Regions from separate parts of the Priestia sp. Y58 genome, predicted to be linked through region 3. Evidence: riboswitches for the same ligand, from Rfam matches in the RefSeq annotation. Region 3 holds a riboswitch; each other region holds the start of a gene.
What was found. Region 3 has a riboswitch for cyclic di-AMP ahead of kdpF (K(+)-transporting ATPase subunit F). Riboswitches for the same ligand answer to the same signal wherever they lie in the genome.
Positions count from the first base shown of each region.

Region 1: another riboswitch for cyclic di-AMP. It lies ahead of MMB68_RS27065 (cation:dicarboxylate symporter family transporter); the one in region 3 lies ahead of kdpF (K(+)-transporting ATPase subunit F).
Region 2: another riboswitch for cyclic di-AMP. It lies ahead of MMB68_RS01440 (dicarboxylate/amino acid:cation symporter); the one in region 3 lies ahead of kdpF (K(+)-transporting ATPase subunit F).

Region 1 is NZ_JAKWFL010000018.1:14,324-17,469, forward strand. Features, by position in the region: gene MMB68_RS27055 (hypothetical protein) at 1-112, opposite strand, end outside; gene MMB68_RS27060 (undecaprenyl-diphosphate phosphatase) at 570-1,394, shown strand; cyclic di-AMP (ydaO/yuaA leader) riboswitch at 1,668-1,807, shown strand; gene MMB68_RS27065 (cation:dicarboxylate symporter family transporter) at 1,914-3,146, shown strand, end outside.
Region 2 is NZ_JAKWFL010000001.1:254,225-257,370, forward strand. Features, by position in the region: gene MMB68_RS01440 (dicarboxylate/amino acid:cation symporter) at 1-1,189, opposite strand, end outside; cyclic di-AMP (ydaO/yuaA leader) riboswitch at 1,369-1,523, opposite strand; gene MMB68_RS01445 (NAD(P)/FAD-dependent oxidoreductase) at 2,132-3,146, opposite strand, start outside.
Region 3 is NZ_JAKWFL010000002.1:320,570-323,715, reverse strand. Features, by position in the region: gene MMB68_RS07405 (undecaprenyldiphospho-muramoylpentapeptide beta-N-acetylglucosaminyltransferase) at 1-353, shown strand, start outside; cyclic di-AMP (ydaO/yuaA leader) riboswitch at 513-655, shown strand; gene MMB68_RS07400 (hypothetical protein) at 728-865, shown strand; cyclic di-AMP (ydaO/yuaA leader) riboswitch at 881-1,021, shown strand; gene kdpF (K(+)-transporting ATPase subunit F) at 1,400-1,480, shown strand; gene kdpA (potassium-transporting ATPase subunit KdpA) at 1,505-3,146, shown strand, end outside.

The DNA.
Region 1 (3,146 bases), on a different contig from region 3:
AAAGAGGAGTATAACTAAACCCCATAACAATCCCCGCGCCAATTAAAGGAATTCCCAGCAAGGCTTCATACCCAGCAGTGATCCATTTCATTGTACGTACATTTCCATTCATAGTAAAAAGCCTCCTAAAAAAGATACTACTATATACGAGAAAAGAGAGAAAAAAGTTTCAAATTACTTAGGGGATATGTCGTATAAGCAAGCACTAGTTGATTAAAATGATAGATGACAGTAAAGAGGATGGAAAAAACATAATGATTTAGTCATTTTTTCACACCAAAGAAAAATAGTCTAGATGATTCATTTTTAGCTAAGGGCCCGGAATTTATACCGAACATAGTGACTGCTTTTTAAAACAAATAAAAGCTGATATCTTGTTTTTTGGTTATAGCATGTAAGGTTTTTATTACAAATTATTAAAGATTCTTATCTTTTTGCAAATACACATTGTATTTCATAGTTTTAACAATTATGATAAAAAAGCAAGTGTCAAAATAGGAAAATAGTTGAGCATGTAAAACGAAGCGATAAGCTTATTAATTTGAAAGAAAGGCAAGGTACATAGCTTTATGTGGGAAATTATTGTAGCAATCATTTTAGGGATTGTAGAAGGTTTAACAGAGTTTGCTCCTGTTTCGTCAACTGGGCATATGATTATTGTGGATGACCTGTGGTTAAATTCAAAAGAATTATTTTCATCTCCAGTAGCTAATACATTTAAAATTGTTATTCAGCTAGGGTCGATCTTAGCAGTAGTTGTTATTTTTAAAGATCGTTTTATTAATTTATTAGGATTAGGAAAAAAACCAGCTGCTCCAATTGGACCGACAAATCGCTTGAATTTAATGCAGGTAATTGTTGGTCTGTTACCCGCAGGAGTGTTAGGACTTTTGTTTGATGATTACATTGATGAACATTTGTTTTCTTTAAATACGGTGCTAATTGGCTTAGTAGTCGGAGCTGTATTAATGATTCTAGCAGATTTGTTTGGACCTAAACGTCCGCGTGTAGAGACGGTGGACCAAATGTCTTATGGACAAGCATTGGGTATAGGACTGTTTCAATGTATTGCTCTTTGGCCAGGTTTTTCTCGTTCAGGCTCAACGATTTCAGGAGGGGTTCTTCTTGGAATGAGCCATAAGGCAGCCGCAGATTTTACATTTATTATGGCAGTGCCAATCATGGCAGGAGCAAGTGGACTTTCATTGGTTAAAAACTGGCAGTATTTCACATCAGATGCACTACCGTTTTTTATTGCTGGTTTTATCAGCGCCTTTATTTTTGCGCTGGTATCTATTCGCTTTTTCCTGAAATTAATTAATCGTATCAAATTAGTACCATTTGCACTATATCGAATTGTTTTAGCAGCTATTCTATATTTTGTATTTTTATAAAATAAACACGCGTGTTCTTTAGTCCCTTAAACTTCTAATAGAGACTCAAAGAGCAAGAAAAAGCTATTGCAATGTTGCAATAGCTTTTTTGCATAAATATATATTATCGCCTTTTGAAAGCGTTTTACAAACATGGGTATTGACAAAACGTGTCGAAAAATAGTAAATTAATATTTGTGCAGTATAAAGTTAAGTAAAAGTAAGACTTCTGTTTAGTTTTATTGACTGTAAAAAACGTATGACAACGTATAGATCGTTTTAATTTTATAAAAACTGAATAATAAGCTTAATCGTATAGAGCGGGGGAATCATTATCGGCAGTAAAGCTGCCTTGGGGTGAATCCTTACAAAAGGTAGGAAACTCTCAATTCCGAATCCGACAGTTAACCCCGTTTGCTTTATTGAGAGAAAGAGCCCAAAATAGCGTAAGTAAAAGGCTGTTCTTTCTTAAGAATAGTCTTTTTTTGTTTTTTCAGAAAAGTATATACAAATGTCATACATCTTTGGGGAGGTACATCTATGAAAAAAATTCGTTTTGGTTTGGCTACGCAGATTTTTACCGGTTTAATCCTTGGTGTTCTTGTAGGGGTAATTTGGTTTAACGATCCGCGTGTAGTAACATACCTACAGCCGCTAGGAGACCTATTTTTAAGATTAATTAAGATGATTGTTGTTCCAATTGTTATCTCAAGCTTAGTCGTTGGAGTTGCAGGAGCAGGGAGCGGTAAACAGGTCGGAAAGCTCGGCGTTAAAACCATTCTCTATTTTGAAATTATTACGACTTTTGCAATTGTAATCGGTGTATTGATTGCTAATATTTTTCATCCTGGGCAAGGTGTAGACATTCATTCAGCACAGAAGAGTGATATTTCACAATACGTTGAAACATCCGAACAGCAAGAAGGAAAGTCAGTGGCTGAAACTTTCTTACACATTGTTCCGACAAACTTCTTCCAGTCAATTGTTGAAGGAGACATGCTAGCAATTATCTTCTTTACAGTGTTATTTGCACTTGGAGTAGCGGCAATTGGGGAAAGAGGAAAGCCAGTTGTACAATTCTTCGACGGCGTTTCTCACGCAATGTTTCACGTGGTAAACCTTGTAATGAAAGTGGCTCCAATTGGTGTATTTGCTTTAATTGGTGTAACAGTTTCAAAATTCGGCTTAGAGTCACTCCTTTCATTAGGAAAGCTTGTTATCTTAGTTTACTTAGCGCTAATTTTCTTCCTACTTGTTGTATTAGGAGGAATTGCGAAATGGGCAGGAATTAACATTTTCCACTTATTCCGCTATATGAAAGATGAACTGTTGTTAGCATACAGTACATCTAGTTCTGAGACAGTTCTTCCGCGTATTATGGAAAAACTTGAAAAGATGGGCTGTCCAAAAGCTATCGTATCGTTCGTTGTACCAATTGGTTATACATTTAACCTAGATGGTTCCGTTCTTTATCAAGCGATTGCAGCGTTATTCTTAGCGCAAGTGTATGGTATTGATTTAACGATCGTTCAACAGCTGACGCTCATTCTTGTATTGATGGTTACATCTAAAGGAATGGCTGCAGTGCCAGGAACATCATTTGTTGTATTACTAGCTACTCTTGGCACAATCGGTGTTCCCGCAGAAGGATTAGCCTTCATCGCCGGAGTAGACAGAATCATGGATATGGCACGTACGGTTGTTAACTTAGTAGGAAACACACTAGCAGCAATTGTAATGTCTAAATCAGAAGGCAAATTTGACCCTAAAAAA
Region 2 (3,146 bases), on a different contig from region 3:
CAGCCACAATAACGGCACACGCAGCGTCTCCCGTAATATTTACAGATGTACGAAGCATATCAAGCAAGCGATCAATTCCGATAATCAATCCGATACCTGCTACAGGCAGGCCAACCGAACTCAGTACCATTGCTAGCATAATGAGACCAACTCCCGGCACACCTGCTGTACCAATACTAGCAAGCACCGCTGTCAATACAACCGTCACAAGAGCCCCCAGCGATAGGTCAACGCCGTATACTTGTGCAATAAAAATAGTCGCTACACCTTGCATAATTGCCGTTCCATCCATGTTAATGGTAGCACCTAACGGCTGAACAAAACTGCTGATGGACTCCGGGACACGAAGATTTTTCTGTGCCACATTCATTGAAATCGGAAGCGTTGCATTACTGCTTGATGTACTGAAGCCAACTGTCATCGCAGGAGCAAAACCTTTAAAAAATTCAATTGGGTTGCGTCTGGCCATAAGAGCGACAGTTCCACCATACGTTACGATTGAATGGATGAACAGCGCGAGCACGACTACAATCATGTATAGACCCATCGCTTTAATTGCCTCCCAGCCTTGACTTCCAACCGCTGTTGCAAGAAGACCAAATGTTCCGTAAGGAGCAAACTTCATCACTAGATTTACAAGGTACATCATTAATTCATTGCCTTGCTCTAGTAAATTGTAAAGCCCTTTTGTTTTACTTCCAAGCATCGTAATACCAAAGCCGATAAAGATAGAGAAAACGATAAGTTGAAGCATATTCCCTTCAGCCATCGCTTGAATTGGATTGACTGGAATCATATTTAAGAATGTCTCTCCAACCGGCGGTGCTTTTTCGGCTTCAAAAGAAGCGTTTTTTGTATCAAAAGATCCAAACGTACCCGGTTTAATTGCATAAGCTAAAATTAAACCGATAATAATCGCAACGGTTGTTGTAACTAGGAAGTAGGAAACTGTTTTAGCCCCGATTCTTCCTAGTTTTTTAGGATCTCCTAAACCTGCTACACCTAAAGTGATCGAGAAAAACACAATTGGTACAACAAGCATTTTAATTAAGCTTAAGAAAATTTGGCCAAGCGGTGTAAACAAGTACTTGTCCAGCGGAGCAAAAGCACTTGGAGCAAAAGCATTAATCAACACTCCTACAACAGCACCAGCAATTAGCGCGATAATAATCTTTGTCGATAGCTTCATAGATTTACCTCCCGTAAATAAATTATATTAGAATGATTCTAACTACCATACTTATTTTACCATGCATTGAGAACGATAACACTCAAAATATACAATATATTAAAAATTTTCAGATTAATAGTTTAGGAATATTTTAGCTATACAAAAAACCATGAGAATATCATGGTTTCATAGACCTGTTATTCCCTCACTGAATGCTTACGGAGTTAGCTGTCGGATTCGGGTACGTGAGTTACTCCACTTGATTCATTCAAGATTCACCCCAAGTACATTACGCACAAATATGGGTCCCCCGTTCTCTTATAAAACAAAAGAGATTAAGCAAATAATTTTCTTTAATGTTTTTGCATGATAATAATTGTTACTTTAATTAAAATTCATTTTATATGATCCTGTCAAGTTTTTATTCAAAAATAATGCAGGATTTTATCATAAAAAGTTGAGAATTGTTGTATTTTAAAATATTCACATCATATTCTAATAAAACACAAACACTTATTTAACAAGACTTACAATCTAATAGATAAAAAATTAACTCAAAAAATAGTTTGTGAAGTGAACTTTCTTCTCATTAAATCCCATTCATAAATTTGCATAATTATTCTAACGTACGCGTACTTTGCTGCTTCCATAAATATTTTATTCATCAAAAAAACAACTCTTTCCAACTGTTGATTTTATCCTTATTGTACTGCTTGATATAAACTCCCTAAAATTTCACTGACTTTATTGATAGAAAGAAATGGACATTATCAATTCGCCTTATTCTATTTAATTCTGCTCACGATAGACGTACGGATTCCGTAATACTTTTTAAAAAAAGAGCGGGTAATTATCATATAAAACTATCGGAGTTTGAGCGGTACAAGTTCTTTGCTTTTTACTTATTCGCTCTCATTATTTAACACATATAAAAAAAGAGGCCGTGACGGCCTCTTTTTCTTATACAGTGACAGGTTCAGAACTTGCTTTGCGATTCTTTAATTTTTCAACAATGTCACGCGCTACCCACACACCGCACGCACTTGCCTGCGCGAGTCCTCGCGTAATACCAGCTCCGTCTCCTCCCACGTATAAACCGGAGATTTCTGTTTCAAACTTATCGTTTAGCTTTGGACGAGCTGAATAAAATTTCGCTTCCACACCGTAAAACAGCGTATGTTCAGAAGCTAAACCAGGCGTTACATGATCCAGTGCTTCTGTCATTTCAATTAAGCTTTTCATCGTATTGTAAGGAAGCACTAAGCCCAAGTCACCAGGGACAGCTTCTTTTAACGTTGGTTCTAAAAAGCCTTCTTTAATTCGAGTCGCTGTTGAACGACGGCCCTTTAAAATATCCCCATACTTTTGAACAACTAAGCCCCCGTTTGACAGCATATTAGCTAACCTTGATACTTCGTGCGCATATTCGTTTGGCTGATCAAATGGATCCGAAAATTTATGAGAAACAAGCAGCGCAAAGTTCGTATTTTGACTTCCAAGCTTCGGATCTTTGTATGCGTGTCCATTTGCTAACATAATACCTGAATGATTCTCTACTACCACATGTCCTGAAGGATTGCTGCAGAACGTTCTGACTCTTGTACCTACAGACGTATTGTAAATGAATTTCCCTTCGTACAAGTGCTTGTTGATTTCTTCCATAACAACGTTGGATGTTTCTACTCGAACGCCGATGTCCACTTGGTTGTTAATCATTTTTAAACGGCGTTTTTTTAGTAAGTCGCTCATCCACTTCGAGCCGTCTCGACCTGGTGAAACAACCACTTTATCAGCCGTAATTCTTTCACCGTTTTTCAATTCAATACCGCGCACGATATGCTGACCATCTTCTTTTTCTGTTATTAAATCGGCTACTTCCGTTTTATACTGCATATCAATTTTTTCTTTTAAGTATTCATAAATGCTTTTTAAAATTTCTAAATTTTGCTCTGTTCCTAAATGACGCACCTGGGCA
Region 3 (3,146 bases):
GTCAGTTAGAATACGTAAATGAACAGCTTCCGGATGTTCTAGCGGCAACTGATTATGTGATTACACGCGGCGGATCCAATGCCATTTTTGAGTTTTTAGCTCTTCATAAACCGATGATGATTATTCCTTTATCAAAAGCACAAAGTCGCGGAGATCAAATTTTAAATGCACAATCCTTTAAGAAAAAAGGCTACTGTATGGTTGTAGAAGAAGAACAGTTAACAAAAGAGCTGTTTTTGCGTGAAGTAAATGAGCTTCAGCAGCAGGCAAGTACGATGAAGCGTACAATGCGTGAAGCAACAAAAACGGATGCCATTTCAATTCTTGTAAATGAAATTGAGAAAATGAGCTAAAAAAAGCGTTCTTATCGAGGAGATAAGAACGCTTTTTTTTCTTTGAATCTATTATTTTAAAATAATGAATAAACAGCAAAAAATAAAGCTTTTAAAATTTCAAAAAATGTTGTTGACAGTAAAATTTAACAGGAGTAAGATTACTCTCATGAAACGTTCCACAGTGAAACGCTGAGTCTTTCCTGAAAGAGAGGGAAAGAGCGGAGGACCCAATTATTAGGGGTGAATCTCATAATTGAGTAGGGTTACTTTCTTGACCCGAACCCGTCAGCTAACTTCGTAAGCGTTAAGAGAGAGGATGGTGTAATGGTGGTCGTTTTCTATAACAGCGGATAGCGCGTTCCTTTCAAAATATAGGTGAAAGGAGCGTCAAGATGCATATATCTAAGCAAATGATTCAAATGATTGAATATCGGGCAATATGCGATCAGCAATCTTTTGATCTAGCAAACCGCTATTTGTCTACGTTAGCTAATCAAAGTATTAAACGCAGCAGTAAAAAACATAATTAAGCCTAAAAATTAAATAACAAATATACGCTTAATCAATTATGAGCGGGGGACCCAATATTTTGTACGTATGTACTAGGGGTGAATCTCTTAACTGAGTAGGGTTACTTCCATAACCCGAATCCGACAGCTAACTCCGTAAGCGTTTTGGGAGTAAAAAAATTCGTGTCGATCACGGCTTATTTGTCGTGCATTAAACCGCGGAAGAGGACTCTCTTCTGCGGTTTTTTTAATGAAAAAAATAGGAGAGCAGGTTATGTCTGCACCGTAAAGAGGATATAGTAGGGCTTTTAAAACGAGATCAACAATACGTGAGGAATAAACAATCAAAAATAACCTTTCGCAGCTAGCTCACTTGGGCGTGATGCTTTACGCACAGAAACAGTCACTACACTTAATCATTGGTGGTAAGAAACAGTTAGGAGGGAGCAACTTGGATATGATCATGCTTGGAACGCTTGCCATATTAACAGCTGCTATGTACGGAATTATTTGCTGGTCGTCTCATGTAGTAGACGAAAGAGAGGAGAAGTGAACATGTCGTTCATTTTGTTAGGTATTTCAGTTCTCGTTTTAATTTATTTAGTATATGTACTGTTAAATCCAGAACAATTTTAATAAGCGGAGGAATAAAACGTGGGGATTTTTCTACTATCAGTTGCGCTGCTGCTTGTTTTTGTAGCGCTTATTGCAAAGCCCGTAGGTATTTATATAGCGAATGTGTTTTCAAACGATAAAAACACTAGCTTGATAGGGAAGATAGAATCGGTGATGTTTAAAGCGGCAGGAATTAAAGGGCATAATCAGACGTGGAAGCAATATGCACTTGCTCTCGTTTTGGCGAATACGTTTATGATTTTTGTGGTGTATCTTATCTTCCGGTTTCAAGGGGTACTGCCGCTTAACCCAAGCCACATTAAAGGAATGGATCCGGCCCTTGCTTTTAACACGGCCATTAGTTTTATGACAAATACGAACTTGCAGCACTACAGCGGTGAATCAGGTTTGTCTTATTTCTCGCAGATGGCCGCCGTTGTATTTATGATGTTTGCTGCACCAGCAACGGCACTTGCAGTAGCAATCGCTTTTATTCGTGGGTTGGCAGGGCAGGAAATGGGAAACTTTTTTGTTGATTTTGTGAAATCAATTACGCGTGTTTTACTTCCTATCGCTTTTATAACAGGCATTTTATTTGCGTTTTTAGGTGTTCCTCAAACGTTAAGCGGAACGGTGACTGCCCATACATTAGAAGGGGCAACACAGCAAATAGCAAGGGGACCAGTTGCTTCTTTTCTTTCAATCAAAGAGCTAGGCAACAACGGAGGAGGGTTTTTTGGTGTCAATTCAGCCCATCCGTTTGAAAATCCTAACGCGTTGAGCAATGTATTACAAATTGTCCTTATGCTTTTATTGCCAACCGCACTTCCTTTTACGTACGGAAAAATGATCGGACAGCGTAAACAAGGTCGCATCTTGTTTGTAGCGATGAGTATGCTGTTTATCGTTATCTTAAGCACAGCGTTTGTAACAGAGTGGGGCGGTAACCCTAGACTTGATGCTTTTCATCTAAATGAAGCGAGCGGTTATATGGAAGGAAAAGAAGTCCGGTTTGGTGTCGGTATGTCAACTCTGTACGCCATCGTGACGACAGCAAGTGAAACAGGCGCGGTTAACGCGATGCACGATACCCTTACGCCTCTTACCGGGTTATTGACACTTGGAAATATGATGTTAAATACCGTATTTGGCGGTGTTGGAGCAGGATTTATGAATGTCATGATGTACGTCATCATCGCCGTATTTTTATCAGGTTTAATGGTTGGAAGAACCCCGGAATACGTAGGTAAAAAAATTGAAGGAAAAGAAATGAAGCTAATCGCCGTGACGCTTATTCTGCAGCCGCTGTTAATTTTAGGAGGAACAGCCGTAGCGCTCACTACTCATTTAGGAATAGAAGGTATATCAAACCCAGGCTTTCACGGCTTAAGTCAGGCACTGTATGAATTTACATCGTCAGCAGCAAACAATGGATCTGGTTTTGAAGGACTCGGTGACGCAACGCCGTTTTGGAACATTTCTACGGGAATTGTTATGTATATTGGACGTTACTTCGGACTAATTACGATGCTGGCGGTATCAAGCTCACTAGCATCTAAGCAGCTTGTTCCTGAAACACCGGGGACATTTAAAACGGATACGTCTTTATTTAGCGGCATTTTAATTGGAACTACCGTTATTGTAGGGGCACTTACGTTTTTCCCAGTGCTTGTACTTGGGCCGGTTG